DNA from 2 places in the Streptomyces sp. NPDC029674 genome. Region 2 is predicted to be linked to the other one. Evidence: riboswitches for the same ligand, from Rfam matches in the RefSeq annotation. Region 2 holds a riboswitch; the other holds the start of a gene.

Region 1 (7,265 bases), on a different contig from region 2:
GCGACTGCCTACCGTCGAGAAGGCAGGTCAAGGAGGGAGGTCGGCGTGAGAAGCAGCGGCGACGGTACGGCGATGGGCGGTCCGTACCCGCTCCACGGCGGCGCGGCCGGTCACTCTCCGACTCGACCGATGGCGGTCCAGGGGAGCGGGGACGCGACGTCCGAGCATTCCGAACAGGTCGGCTACCGCGGTCCCACCGCGTGCGCGGCCGCGGGCATCACCTACCGGCAGCTCGACTACTGGGCCCGTACGGGCCTGGTCGAGCCCAGTGTGCGGGCCGCGGGCGGCTCCGGGACGCAGCGGCTCTACAGCTTCCGTGACGTCGTCGTCCTCAAGATCGTGAAGCGGTTCCTCGACACCGGGGTCTCGCTGCAGAACATCCGTACGACGGTCCAGCACCTGCGGGAGCGCGGGTTCCGCGACCTCGAGCGGATGACGCTGATGAGCGACGGCGCCACGGTCTACGAGTGCACGACGTCCAGCGAGGTCCACGAGCTGCTCCAGGGCGGCCAGGGCGTCTTCGGGATCGCCGTGGGGGTCGTCTGGCGCGACGTCGAGGCCGCGCTGTCCCAGCTGCACGGCGAGCGTGTCGACACCGGCGAGACGCTCATCGGGCACAACCCGGCCGACGAGCTGGCCAGAAGGCGCAACAAGGCGGTCTGAGGCCGCGTTGTCAGTGGCGTAGGGCAGCATCAGAGGTGTGAGAAGCGCCCCGACCATCCTGCATCTGGACATGGATGCCTTCTACGCGTCCGCGGAGCAGGCCGCGAAGCCCAGTCTGCGTGGAAAAGCCGTGGTCGTGGGCGGGCTCGGGCCGCGGGGTGTGGTGGCCACCGCTTCCTATGAAGCGCGGCGGTTCGGTGTGCACTCGGCGATGCCCATGGGGCAGGCGCGCAGGCTCGCGCCGAACGCCGCGTATCTCGTGCCGCGCTTCGGGTTGTACCGGGAGATCAGCGAGCAGGTGATGGGGCTCCTGCGGGAGCTGTCGCCGCTGGTGGAGCCGCTCAGCCTGGACGAGGCCTTCGTGGACCTGGAGGCCGGCGGGGTCGCCGACGACGAGGCGTCGGCCAGGGCCGTCGGAGAGCGGTTGCGGGCGGACATCAAGGCCGTGACGGGGCTCGCCGGGTCGGTGGGGCTCGCCGTCTCCAAGATGCTGGCGAAGATCGCCTCGGAGGAGGCCAAGCCGAACGGACTCGTGCTGATCACCCCGGGCACGGAGCGCGCCCTTCTGGGGCCGATGTCCGTGCGGACGTTGCCCGGAGTGGGGCCTGCTACCGGTGATCATTTGCGGCGGGCCGGGATCACGACGGTCGAGGAGCTCGCGGAGGCGGGTGAGGACGAGCTCGTACGGCTGCTGGGGAAGGCCCATGGGGGCTCGCTGTACGCGATGGCGCTCGCGCACGACGAGCGGCCCGTGGTGGCCGAGCGGGAGTCGAAGTCGGTCAGTGTCGAGGACACGTACGACGTGGACATCCACGACCGGGTGCGGGTCAGGACGGAGGTCGGGCGGCTCGCCGAGCGGTGTGTGCAGCGGCTGCGGGCGGCCGGGCACTCGGGGCGGACCATCGTGCTCAAGGTGCGGCGGTTCGACTTCTCGACGCTGACGCGGTCGGAGACGCTGCGCGGGCCCACGGACGACCCCGGAGTGGTGCGGGAGGCCGCGGCGCGGTTGCTGGAGTCCGTGGACACCACGGGGGGCGTGCGGCTCCTCGGAGTGGGCGTCACGGGCCTCGCGGACTATACGCAGGAGGATCTCTTCGCGCAGGCGCAGGCGGCCGAGGCGGCCCTGGCCGGTGACGAAGGGGCGAGGGAGGAGGGCGGTGTGGTCGCGGCAGGGGAGGTCGCCTCAGGTGATCCGGAGGGGGAGCGGGGCGAGGAGCCGGAGGTGCCGGTCGAGCGGAGGTGGGCGGCCGGGCACGATGTGCGGCACGCCGAGTACGGGCACGGCTGGGTGCAGGGGAGCGGCCTGGGCCGGGTGACGGTGCGCTTCGAGACGCCGGATTCGCCGCCGGGGCGGGTGCGGACGTTCCGGACGGACGACCCGGATCTGGTGTCCGCTGAACCGTTGCCGCTGGTTTCGGGTCCGATGGGTCAGGGGGCTTCCGTGCCGGCGATCCGGCCGAAGTCCTGGTCGGGAGGGGGTGGGGACGGCGGGGACTTCGGTGGTGTCGTGTCCAGGCCGTAGTGGTGGTACAGCTGGAGTTCCTGCTCGGGGGAGAGGTGGCGGCCCACTCCGAAGTCCGGGGCGTCCTTGATCAGGGCGCGTTCGAACGGGATGCGGAGGGTTCCGTCCTCGGCCAGTTCGCTCGGCTCCAGCGGGACGAAGGCGTCGCGGCTGAACAGGCCGGTGCGTATGGCGGCCCACTCCGGGGCGCCGGTGGCGTCGTCGAGGTAGACCTCGTCGATCGTGCCGATCTTGGTTCCGTTCCGGTCGAACGCCTTGCGGCCGATCAGGTTGCGCGGATCGATATCGGTCTGCACGGGCCCTCCAGCTGGTCGCGGCTCGTCGGAAACGGGCGTAACTCATCTTTAATCATTCGTAGTCACTACGAAAGAGCACTTCGGGGCAGGTGGCCACTCGAGGGAACGGCCGGGGTCCTCGCTGGTAGGCTGGCGCTTGGCTGCTGACCCCGTGCGGGAGAGCTCTCCGGAAGGCACTTCCCGGAGGCGCCGAAGGAGCAAATCCTCCCCGGAATCTCTCAGGCACCCGTACCGCACGGACGAGGTCACTCTGGAAAGCAGGGCGGGCGTCGGGCGGGCACGTTCGGAACCCTTCCTCACCGACGGTGAAAGCAGATCTGTCGACAGGCGGGCCTGTGAAGCTCTCAGGTTGAGATGACAGAGGGGGAGGCCGTCCGGGTACCCGCGCCGTGGTACCCCTCGCAGGTCGTGCAGACCAGGAGGCCTCCGCAATGACTGCCACCCATCGCATCCCGCTCTCGGAGCTTGAGCAGGGCATCCTCTTCGAGCAGCGGCACATCGGGCCCGATGCGGAAGCGTGCGCCAAGATGCTCGCCCAGGTCGGGTACGGCTCGCTCGACGAGCTGACGGCCGCCGCGGTGCCGGATGTGATCAAGAACGCCGAGGCGCTGGACCTGCCCGGCGCGCGCTCGGAGGCCGAGGTGCTCGCCGAGCTGCGCTCCCTCGCCGACCGGAACCGGGTTCTCGACTCCATGATCGGACTCGGGTACTACGGCACCTTCACGCCGCCGGTGATCCTGCGGAACGTGATGGAGAACCCGGCCTGGTACACGGCCTACACGCCGTACCAGCCGGAGATCTCGCAGGGCCGGCTCGAGGCGCTGCTCAACTTCCAGACCATGGTCGCCGAGCTGACCGGCCTGCCCACCTCCGGGGCCTCGCTCCTCGACGAGGGCACGGCGGCCGCCGAGGCCATGGCCCTGTCGCGCCGCATGGGCAAGGTCAAGAACGGCGTGTTCGTCGTCGACGCCGACGCCCTGCCGCAGACCATCGCCGTCATACAGACCCGCGCCGAGCCCACCGGCGTCGAGGTCGTCGTCGCCGACCTGAGCGAGGGCCTGCCGGCCGAGGTCGCCGAGCGCGGCGTCGTCGGCGTACTCATCCAGTACCCGGGCGCCTCCGGTGCCGTACGCGACATCAAGCCGCTCGTCGACCAGGCGCACGAGCTCGGTGCCGTCGTCACCGTCGCCGCCGACCTGCTCGCCCTGACGCTGCTCACCTCGCCCGGCGAGCTCGGCGCCGACATCGCCGTCGGCACGACGCAGCGCTTCGGTGTGCCGATGGGCTTCGGCGGGCCGCACGCCGGTTACATGGCGGTCCGCGAGAAGTTCGCGCGCAGCCTGCCGGGGCGGCTCGTCGGTGTCTCCGTCGACGCCGACGGCAACAAGGCCTACCGGCTCGCGCTGCAGACCCGTGAGCAGCACATCCGCCGCGAGAAGGCCACCAGCAACATCTGTACCGCTCAGGTGCTGCTCGCCGTCATGGCCGGAATGTACGCCGTTTACCACGGGCCCGACGGCCTGAAGGCCATCGCGCGGCGCACCCACCGGTACGCGACGCTGCTCGCCGCCGGTCTCACCGGGGGCGGTTACGAGGTCGTCCACGGCGCCTACTTCGACACGCTCACGGTGCGGGCGCCCGGCAAGGCCGAGCAGCTGGTGGTCACCGCCCGCGAGGCCGGCGTCAACATCCACCTCGTCGACGCCGACCACGTCTCCCTGTCCTGTGACGAGACGACCACGCGCCGGCAGCTCAGCGCGGTCTGGGGCGCCTTCGGTGTCGACGCCGACGTCGAGGCGCTCGACGCCACCGTCACGGACACGCTGCCCCAGGGCCTGCTGCGCGGCGACGACTACCTGACACACCCGGTCTTCCACCAGTACCGCTCCGAGACGTCGATGCTGCGCTACCTGCGCAAGCTCGCCGACCGGGACTACGCGCTCGACCGCGGCATGATCCCGCTGGGCTCCTGCACCATGAAGCTCAACGCGACCACCGAGATGGAGCCTGTCACCTGGCCCGAGTTCGGCCAGCTGCACCCCTTCGCGCCCGCCCAGCAGGCGCAGGGCTACCTCACGCTCATCCGTGAGCTGGAGGAGCGGCTCGCCGAGGTCACCGGGTACGACAAGGTCTCCCTCCAGCCCAACGCCGGTTCGCAGGGTGAGCTGGCCGGACTGCTCGCGGTCCGCGGTTATCACCGGGCCAACGGCGACGAGCAGCGCACCGTCTGCCTCATCCCGTCCTCCGCGCACGGCACGAACGCCGCGAGCGCCGTCATGGCGGGCATGAAGGTCGTCGTCGTGAAGACCGCCGACGACGGCGAGGTCGACATCGCGGACCTGCGCGCCAAGATCGAGAAGCACCGCGACGAGCTCTCCGTGCTGATGATCACGTACCCCTCGACGCACGGCGTCTTCGAGGAGCACGTCGCCGACATCTGCGCGGAGGTGCACGAGGCCGGCGGCCAGGTGTACGTCGACGGGGCCAACCTCAACGCGCTGGTGGGCCTCGCCAAGCCGGGCCACTTCGGCGGCGACGTCTCGCACCTGAACCTGCACAAGACCTTCTGCATCCCGCACGGCGGCGGCGGTCCCGGCGTCGGCCCGGTCGGTGTGCGCGAGCACCTCGCGCCGTACCTGCCCAACCACCCGCTCCAGCCCGCGGCCGGTCCCGAGACCGGTGTCGGTCCGATCTCCGCGGCGCCGTGGGGCTCCGCCGGCATCCTGCCGATCTCCTGGTCGTACGTGCGCCTCATGGGCGGCGAGGGCCTCAAGCGCGCCACCCAGGTCGCGGTGCTCTCCGCCAACTACATCGCCAAGCGCCTCGAGCCGCACTACCCGGTGCTCTACACCGGTCCTGCGGGCCTCGTCGCGCACGAGTGCATCGTCGATCTGCGGCCGCTGAGCAAGGCGACCGGTGTCAGCGTCGACGACATCGCGAAGCGGCTCATCGACTACGGCTTCCACGCGCCGACCATGTCGTTCCCGGTCGCCGGAACGCTGATGATCGAGCCGACGGAGAGCGAGGACCTGGCCGAGATCGACCGGTTCTGCGAGGCGATGATCGCCATCCGCCGGGAGATCGAGAAGGTCGGCTCCGGCGAGTGGGCCGCCGAGGACAACCCGCTGCGGAACGCGCCGCACACCGCCGCCGCGCTGAGCGGTGACTGGGAGCACGGCTACAGCCGCGAGGAGGCCGTCTTCCCGGCCGGCGTGGTCGCCGCGGACAAGTACTGGCCGCCGGTGCGCCGCATCGACCAGGCGTACGGCGACCGGAACCTGGTCTGCTCGTGCCCGCCGCTGGATGCGTACGAGGACTGATGCCCGCGCCCGTGTGAGGCGGGCATGTGGCGGGGCCGGTTCGGAGATTTCTCTCCGGGCCGGCCCCTCGTCTGTTCGGATGTGCGGTGGTGCGCTGCTGCGGATGTGCGTGCGGTGCGGTCGCGCGGATGTGCCGTCGGTGCTCAGGCGGCTGTCATGACCTGGTCGGTGCCCAGCGGTCGGTGCGGGGCGATGATCTGGCCGTCCGGCAGCAGCTCACCGGTGTCCTCGAAGAGCAGGACACCGTTGCACAGCAGGCTCCAGCCCTGCTCCGGGTGGCTCGCCATGAGGAGCGCGGCTTCCCGGTCGGCGGAGTCGGCTGTCGGGCACGCGGGTTGGTGCTGGCACATGGAAGGGTTCTTTCGCTGCGATGAGATGGGTGTGACGTCGGTCCTGTGGCTCGATGCGGTGTTCATGACCGCCCCCCGTTTGTAGTCGGTCCGATCCCAGTGTTGCCCTCCGGGCGTCAATCCGCAGGGATTTTGCCGCAGCGGCTCCTACTGCTTAATGACGTATCACCCGCCCGGACGGTTCAGCCCAACTTCCCTGTCTCTTCGGGTGGTTCGGGGTGGCCTGACCGGGCTAGTCCACCTGGGTGGGCAGCACTGTGCCCCGCGGCCGGGGGCGGCGGGGCACAGGGGGCGGCGGCGGTCCTTTCAGGCGGGTGAGCTCAGCAGCGGTGCCGGTGTCAGGCGGTGGTTGAGCATCGGCAGCAGCTCGGCGACGCGGTGCGGGCGGTGGGCCGCGATGCCGGGCGGGGCGGGTGCCAGCGGCACGAGCAGGTCGGTGGCGGCGAGGGGGCCCTCGGCGCCGTCGTCCGTGCAGTCCCGGTGCAGCCAGAGCGTGAGCATATAGAGCTCCGGCACGGAGAGCAGCCGCGGCTGGCAGGGCATCGGCATGGCTTCGGCCTGTCGCAGGGCGCGCTCCGTGGAAACTATGTAAGGCCCTTCGAAGAAGTGGGAGAACGCCCAGCCGTCCGGAGTGAGCATCGTGTCGGCCGCGGCGACGGCGCGCTCGCCGCAGCGGATGAGGAAGCGCCAGCCGGCGAGGCGGGTGGGCGAGGTGCCCTCGGGGGTGAGGCGGTCCAACACGTGGACCGGCAGCGGGAGTTCGGGGGTCGCGGGTCCCTGTGCGGTACGCAGGGACGGCGTGCGGGCCTCGCGTACGGCGGTGGGGGAACCGAGTGCCGTGAGGACGCTGCGCAGGGCGGGCGCGGGAGCCGGGGGGACATGCAGCGGCATGGTGGGTCGCCTCTCTCATTCGACAGGCACAGTGGAGCGGGGGCAGGTGCGTGACGGCGCTGTCAGCTCTGGGTCAGAGGGGCGGGGGCCGTTGCCGCGAGCGCCAACTCTCTGCCTAGATTGCGCAGTTTATACGAGACGTGTTCGAGCAGTGTTTCATCTAGGCGCTGCGCATATTACGAGCAAGGACTTAATGAGTCGTCCTTTTGAGGCCTTTCTCCCG
Region 2 (7,265 bases):
GTGGTGCAGAAAGCAGGGCGTGAGCCGGGCATGAGCACGGGGCACCGCACTCACTGTGTTCACTTCCAGTGTGCGCGGTGCCCCGACGTTTCGTACGAACGAAAAGCGTACGAAAATGCTACAGGTTGGGGTACAGCGGGTGCTTGTCGGCCAGAGCGGTCACCCGGGCCTTGAGGGAGTCCGCGTCGAAGCCGGGCTTGAGGGCCTCGGCGATGATGTCGGCGACCTCGCGGAAGTCCTCCTCCTGGAAGCCGCGCGTGGCGAGCGCCGGGGTGCCGATCCGCAGGCCCGAGGTGACCATCGGGGGGCGCGGGTCGTTCGGGATCGCGTTGCGGTTGACCGTGATGCCGACCTCGTGGAGGCGGTCCTCGGCCTGCTGCCCGTCGAGCTCGCTGTTGCGCAGGTCGACGAGGACCAGGTGCACGTCCGTGCCGCCGGACAGGACGTCGACGCCGACGGCCTTCGCGTCCTCCTGGACCAGGCGCTCGGCGAGGATGCGGGCGCCGTCCAGGGTGCGCTGCTGGCGCTCCTTGAACTCCTCCGAGGCCGCGACCTTGAAGGAGACGGCCTTGGCCGCGATCACGTGCTCGAGCGGGCCGCCCTGGAAGCCGGGGAAGACCGCGGAGTTCAGCTTCTTCGCGAAGTCCTTGGTGCGGGCCAGGATGACGCCGCCGCGCGGGCCGCCGAGGGTCTTGTGTGTGGTGGAGGTCACCACGTCCGCGTAGGGCACCGGGTTCGGGTGCAGCCCGGCGGCGACGAGCCCGGCGAAGTGCGCCATGTCGACCCACAGGTACGCGCCGACCTCGTCGGCGATCCGGCGGAACTCGGCGAAGTCCAGGTGGCGCGGGTAGGCGGACCAGCCCGCGATGATCACCTTCGGGCTGTTCTCCTTGGCCAGGCGCTCGACCTCGGCCATGTCGACCAGACCGGCCTCGTCGACGTGGTACGGGACCACGTTGAACTGCTTGCCGGAGAAGTTCAGGCGCATGCCGTGCGTGAGGTGGCCGCCGTGCGCCAGGTCGAGGCCGAGGATCGTGTCGCCGGGCTGGGCGATCGCGAAGAGGGCGGCCTGGTTCGCGGAGGCGCCGGAGTGCGGCTGGACGTTGGCGTACTCGGCGCCGAACAGCTCCTTGATCCGGTCGATCGCGATCTGCTCGGCCACGTCCACGTGCTCGCAGCCACCATAGTAGCGGCGGCCGGGGTAGCCCTCGGCGTACTTGTTGGTGAGGACGGTGCCCTGGGCCTCCATGACGGCGACCGGAGCGAAGTTCTCCGAGGCGATCATCTCCAGGGTGGACTGCTGGCGGTGGAGCTCGGCGTCGACGGCGGCGGCGACGTCCGGGTCCAGCTCGTGGAGAGGGGTGTTCAGAAGCGACATCACACGATCCCTATCGGTATGGGTCAGCCGGCGGTGAAGGCGGTGTACTCATCGGCGGACATCAGGTCGTCCGGCTCGTCCGTGATGCGCACCTTGAACAGCCAACCGCCCTCGAACGGGGCGGAATTGACCAGCGACGGGTCCTCGACGACGTCCTGGTTGGCGGCGACGACCTCGCCGTTGACCGGGGAGTAGAGGTCGCTGACCGACTTGGTCGACTCCAGCTCGCCGCAGGACTCGCCCGCGACCAGGGTGTCGCCGACCTCGGGGAGCTGGGCGAAGACGACGTCACCGAGCGCGTTGGCCGCGTGCTCCGTGATGCCGACGGTCGCCACGCCGTCCTCGGTGGCCGACAGCCACTCGTGCTCCTTGCTGTAGCGAAGCTGCTGGGGGTTGCTCATGACCTGAATTCTCCTGTACGCGGGTGGGTGCTGCGGAACGGGGACGATGTGCGGGGGGTCACTTCTGGCGCTTGTAGAACGGCAGGGCCACGACCTCGTACGGCTCGTGGGTGCCGCGGATGTCCACACCGACACCCGGCGTGCCCGGCGCCGCGTGCCCGGCGTCGACGTACGCCATCGCGATCGGCTTGCCCAGCGTCGGGGACGGGGCGCCGGAGGTGACCTCGCCGATGACCTTGCCGTCGGCGACCACGGAGAAGCCCGCGCGCGGGACCCGGCGGCCCTCGGCGATCAGCCCGACCAGCTTGCGCGGCGGGGCGGTCTCGGCGCGCTCGGCGGCGGCGGCCAGGGCCGCGCGGCCCACGAAGGAGTCCGCCTGTGACGTCTTCTCGAACTTGACGACGCGGCCGAGCCCGGCGTCGAAGGGCGTCAGCTCGGCGGTCAGCTCGTGCCCGTACAGCGGCATGCCCGCCTCCAGGCGCAGCGTGTCGCGGCAGGAGAGACCGGCCGGGACCATGCCGACCGGCGTGCCCGCCTCCATCAGCGCGTTCCACAGCTTCTCGGCGTCACCGGGGGCGACGAAGAGCTCGAAGCCGTCCTCGCCGGTGTAGCCGGTGCGGGCGATCAGCGCGGGGACGCCCGCGACGGTGCCGGGCAGGCCCGCGTAGTACTTGAGGTTGTCCAGGTCGGCATCCGTGAGTGACTTGAGGATGCCGGGGGACTCGGGGCCCTGGACGGCGAGGAGCGCGTACGCCTCGCGGTCGTCGCGGACCTCGGCGTCGAACCCCTCGACGCGGTTGCTCAGCTCGTCCAGCACGGTCCGGGCGTTGGAGGCGTTGGCGACGACCATGTACTCGGGGGTCTCCGCCTCGCCGAGGCGGTAGACGATCAGGTCGTCCAGGATGCCGCCGTCCTCGGCGACGATCATCGTGTAGCGGGCACGGCCGACACCGATGGAGCCGATGTTGCCGACCAGCGAGAAGTTCAGGAAGTCCACGGCCTCCGGTCCTGTGACCGTGATCTCGCCCATGTGGGAGAGGTCGAAGAGGCCGGCCTTGGTGCGCACGGCGTTGTGCTCGTCGCGCTCGCTGCCGTACCGCAGCGGCATGTCCCAGCCCGCGAAGTCGGTCATGGTCGCGCCGAGCGCGCGATGCACGGCATCGAGGGCTGTGAGACGGGGGGCAGTGCTCATGAAGGGAACTCCCAGGGCATGACGGGCGAGGTCGATCCTCCCCATCTGTCATCGGAACCTGAGAGGTTCGCCGAGAGTGTCCCGGTATCCGGGACGCCCGGCTTGCACCTTGGGTGGGACCGCCGGGGCGGCCCGCTTTTCAGATGTGCCTCGCCCGCGCGGTACGGGGCCTGAGAGATTCAAGGGAGGGACTTGCTCCTTCGGCGCCCCGGGCACGCGGTGCGTGCTGGCTCCGGGGACTCTCCCGCGCGGATTCAAACGGCCGGTATGGAGTTGGCGGGCACATCATTGCACGCGACCCTGTCCAGGGGGACCCTTGCCCGGATACGGATGCCATGGCCCCGGAATGCTCTTGTGCCGCATTACCTTCTCTTTACACTTGCTGGGGAAGGCAGTACGTGACCGCTACGGGGAGGCCGATCACGGTGCGCAGCAGGACCAGCGTCTTTGCCACTACCACGGGGGTGGCACTGCCCAAGCAGGCCGCCACCCCGGCCGCGGAGAGCTGCGGCCCGCTCCCCGTGGCCGTCGTCCGGGACCTGCGGCAGCGGGCCGGCCACAGCCCCCGCCGCCTCACCTTCGGCGAGGGCGACCTCGTCGTCGTCTCCGGGCTGCCCGGTGGCGGAAAGTCGACGCTGATGCGGCAGGCCGTCACGGGCCCCCGCATCGACTCCCAGGACACCCGCGACCGCTGGGCCCACCGCATGCCCCGCCTGCTGCCGTACGCGGTCTACCGCCCCCTGGTCCGCCTCGCGCACTACGCCGGCCTGCGCCGCACCCTGCGCACCGGGGCCGGCGTCGTCGTGCACGACTGCGGCACCCAGGCGTGGGTGCGCCGCTGGCTCGCCCGCGAGGCCGCCCGCCGCGGCGCCGCCCTGCACCTGCTGCTGCTCGACGTCCCGGTGGACACGGCGCTCCAGGGCCAGCGCGAGCGTGGCAGGGGCGTCTCCCGGTACGCGTTCACGCGGCACCGCAGGACGGTCGGCCGCCTCGTCGGCGCCACCGAGCGCGGCGACCTGCCCCGCGGCTGCCGCTCCGCGGTGCTGCTCGACCGCGACGCGGCACAGGTCCTCCGGGTGATCGCCTTCGACCGCTGAGGCGGCCGACGCTAGGGTTCGAGCCGCAGGCAGAGCGGTCGCGAGCAGGAGTTGGACGGACAGATGGACTTTCCGGCGCAGGCACATGCCCATCCCTACGGCGGATGGCCGGGCAACGAACTGGAGGAGGTCCTCGCCGCCTCCCTCGGCGCCGACGCGTCGGCGGGCGCCCGGATCGTGGAGGTGCTCGGCCGCAGCCAGATCTGGATCCCGCTGCCGAACGGCGGCGGCCCCGACAGCGGCACCCTCGACCTGCCGACCCTGGAGATCGACGGCCAGGCGTACGTCCCCGTCTTCAGCTCCGAACAGCAGTTCCGGCAGGCCCTCGGCGAAGCGGCCGACCGGATGGGCCACACCGTGGCGCCCGCCGTGGAGTTCGCCCGCGGCCTCCCCCCGCAGCTGGGCATCGCGCTCAACCCGGACGGCACCGTCGGCGTCCCGCTGCCGCCACCCGCCGTCGCCGAGCTCAGCCGGGCCGGCCGCACCCCGCTGGACGGACCCGCCACCGGCGGCCGGGTGCGCCTGTACGAGCCGGACTGGCAGCACGACCCGGTGGACTTCCTGGCCGCCGCGGGCCGCGAGTTCGAGGCGGCCGGCGTGGTCCTCACCGCCCGCCGCTGCCTGGCCGCCATCGAGACGGACGAACCCACCCTCTTCGTCGGCGTCGAGCTGTCCACCTGGGACGGCAACGCCCGCGAGCTCCCCATGGAGGCCCTCGGCCGGGCCCTCGGCCAGGCACCGGCCCCGTGGCCGGTGAACCTCGTCCTGCTCGACGTGGCGCAGGACCCGGTGGGCGACTGGCTGCGCGCGAAGGTGCGGCCGTTCTACCACCGGATCGCCGCTTAAGCTGGTTCCATTCCTCTGTCGTCTTCCACGGGGACACCGAGTTCGTCACGAAGGAGCGGTTACGGGTGAGTGCGTCGGGCACGGCCGCGGCCGGGCAGTTCGAGCAGTTGCTGCGCCAGGTCACGCCGGGGCGTTACGACGCCTACGAGGCACTGCTGCGCGCCCTCGCCGCCGACCAGGTGTGGATGCTGCTCTGGCACGGCCAGGCCGGCTCGCCCGACGCCCAGTACGGGAACATGGAGGTTGACGGCCTCGGCTACGCCCCGTGCGTGACCTCCGCCCAGGAGCTCTCCGCCAGTGGCTGGAACCGCAGCTACGAAGTGGTGCGCGGCACCGACATCGCCCGCACCCTCTACCCCGACCACTACGGCCTCTGGCTCAACCCGCACGCGCCCGGCGGCGGCCTCGGCATCCCGTGGCTGGATCTGCGCCGCATCGCCACCGGCCTCGACCTGCTGCCCGCGGGACCGCTCCGGCTCACCGAGCCGAGCATCGAAATCCCCCAGTTCTACGCCCTGTTGACGCAGAACGCGCACCGCACCCCCGCCGTGCGCTCGCTGCGCCGCGCCTGGGTGCAGCCCGCGCTCGGGGCGCCCTATCTGGCCATCGGCCTGGACGTGTACGACACGTCGCCGCCGTCGGTCGACGCGGTGCGCGCGATGATGCAGCAGTCCATCCCGGCCGTCCCCGAGGGCCTGCCCGTCTCGACCGTCGCGATGTCCGACGACTACGACCCGGTCGCGATGTGGCTGCGCGCCAACGCCCGCCCGTTCTACGACCGCGAGGCGCAGGCGGCCCCGGCGCAGGCCGGCGGTTACGGATACCCCGCGCAGTACTGAGCAGCGCCGACGGACGCGATGTCCGTTCTGGTGCCGGTGGGACCCTATGGGCTCCCGTGGCGCCTTGCACCCCAACTGCCCCGTGTTCGCCCCTCGTTCACCCGCGTCCGCATAACGGAACACCTCGATCAGCATCACGGTTGCGCATCCTTTCCCCGTCAAGTCTGGTAACAGATCGCGACGTGGATGAAGACTCCCGCTCCAGGGGCTTTCGCCCCCTGTGTACGACGGACTGATCACGTCGCTACAGCGGCAAGTGCGGGCCGGTCACCACCGGTTGAGAGGGGTCCCTGCCACGATGACGGCACCATTGCATGACACACCTGCGGACGCGGACCCGACCGAGGACGTCGCCCCCGCAGTTGATGCAGGGGTGAAAAAGGTCGAGGGCCGGTCCCTCAAGCAGATCGCCTGGAACCGCCTGAAGCGGGACAAGGTCGCCCTGGCCGGCGGTTTCACGGTGCTGTTCCTGGTGCTGGTCGCCATCTTCGCGCCCTTGATCGTGAGCCTGCTGGGCCACCCGCCCAACGACTTCCACCAGGAGGAGCTCGACGAGCTGACCAACCTCCCCAAGGGCGCGCTCGGCGGTGTCAGCGGCGACTTCCTCTTCGGCGTCGAGCCCAACAAGGGCCGCGACATCTTCAGCCGGATCGTCTACGGAGCACGCATCTCGCTGCTCGTGGCCTTCCTGGCGGCCGTCGTCGCCGTCGCCCTCGGCACGCTCTTCGGCATCATCGCCGGCTACTTCGGCGGCTGGATCGACGCCCTGATCAGCCGCGTGATGGACGTACTGCTCTCGTTCCCGCAGCTGCTCTTCATCATCTCGCTGGTCTCGGTCCTGCCGGACGACCTGCTCGGTCTCACCGGGAGCGGGGTGCGCGTCGGCATCCTCGTGCTGGTCATCGGCTTCTTCGGCTGGCCCTACGTCGGCCGGATCGTGCGCGGTCAGACGCTCTCGCTCCGGGAGCGCGAGTACGTGGAGGCGGCCCGCAGCCTCGGCGGCGGACGGCGCCACATCCTGTTCCGCGAGCTGCTGCCCAACCTGGTCGCGCCCATCACCGTCTACGCGACGCTGATGATCCCGACCAACATCCTCACGGAGGCGGCCCTCAGCTTCCTCGGCGCCGGTGTGAAGCCGCCGACGGCCTCCTGGGGCGGCATGCTGCGGGACGCGCTCGAGACGTACGAGCACGACCCGATGTTCATGGTCTTCCCGGGCGTCACGATCTTCATCACCGTGCTGGCCTTCAACCTCTTCGGCGACGGGCTGCGGGACGCGCTCGACCCGAAGGGGACGCGCTAGAAGCGCCCAACCGGCTTGCCCCTGCCGCATGTCAGGTGGCTCTAACCATGGTTCTCCGGCAGCACATGGCCAGGGACCGCGAATCTCGGAGGTTACGAGAAAATGCCCACAGTTTCCTCGAAACGACGGCTCACCAGCGGTGCGGCCCTCGTCGTCGCGGCGCTGGTGACCACCACGGCGTGCGGCGGCGGTGACGGTGGCGACGGCGA

What was found. Region 2 has a riboswitch for glycine ahead of gcvT (glycine cleavage system aminomethyltransferase GcvT). Riboswitches for the same ligand answer to the same signal wherever they lie in the genome.
Region 1: another riboswitch for glycine. It lies ahead of gcvP (aminomethyl-transferring glycine dehydrogenase); the one in region 2 lies ahead of gcvT (glycine cleavage system aminomethyltransferase GcvT).

Annotation. Positions count from the first base shown of each region.
Region 1 is NZ_JBJDPY010000018.1:8,255-15,519, forward strand. Features, by position in the region: gene ACI2L3_RS32735 (MerR family transcriptional regulator) at 46-663, shown strand; gene ACI2L3_RS32740 (DNA polymerase IV) at 701-2,185, shown strand; gene ACI2L3_RS32745 (PRC-barrel domain-containing protein) at 2,092-2,481, opposite strand; glycine riboswitch at 2,626-2,725, shown strand; gene gcvP (aminomethyl-transferring glycine dehydrogenase) at 2,913-5,801, shown strand; gene ACI2L3_RS32755 (DUF5999 family protein) at 5,945-6,151, opposite strand; gene ACI2L3_RS32760 (hypothetical protein) at 6,458-7,042, opposite strand.
Region 2 is NZ_JBJDPY010000011.1:242,709-249,973, reverse strand. Features, by position in the region: gene glyA (serine hydroxymethyltransferase) at 119-1,378, opposite strand; gene gcvH (glycine cleavage system protein GcvH) at 1,402-1,779, opposite strand; gene gcvT (glycine cleavage system aminomethyltransferase GcvT) at 1,838-2,971, opposite strand; glycine riboswitch at 3,121-3,228, opposite strand; gene ACI2L3_RS26360 (AAA family ATPase) at 3,370-4,068, shown strand; gene ACI2L3_RS26355 (enhanced serine sensitivity protein SseB) at 4,132-4,914, shown strand; gene ACI2L3_RS26350 (enhanced serine sensitivity protein SseB C-terminal domain-containing protein) at 4,980-5,753, shown strand; gene ACI2L3_RS26345 (ABC transporter permease) at 6,052-7,056, shown strand; gene ACI2L3_RS26340 (ABC transporter substrate-binding protein) at 7,159-7,265, shown strand, end outside.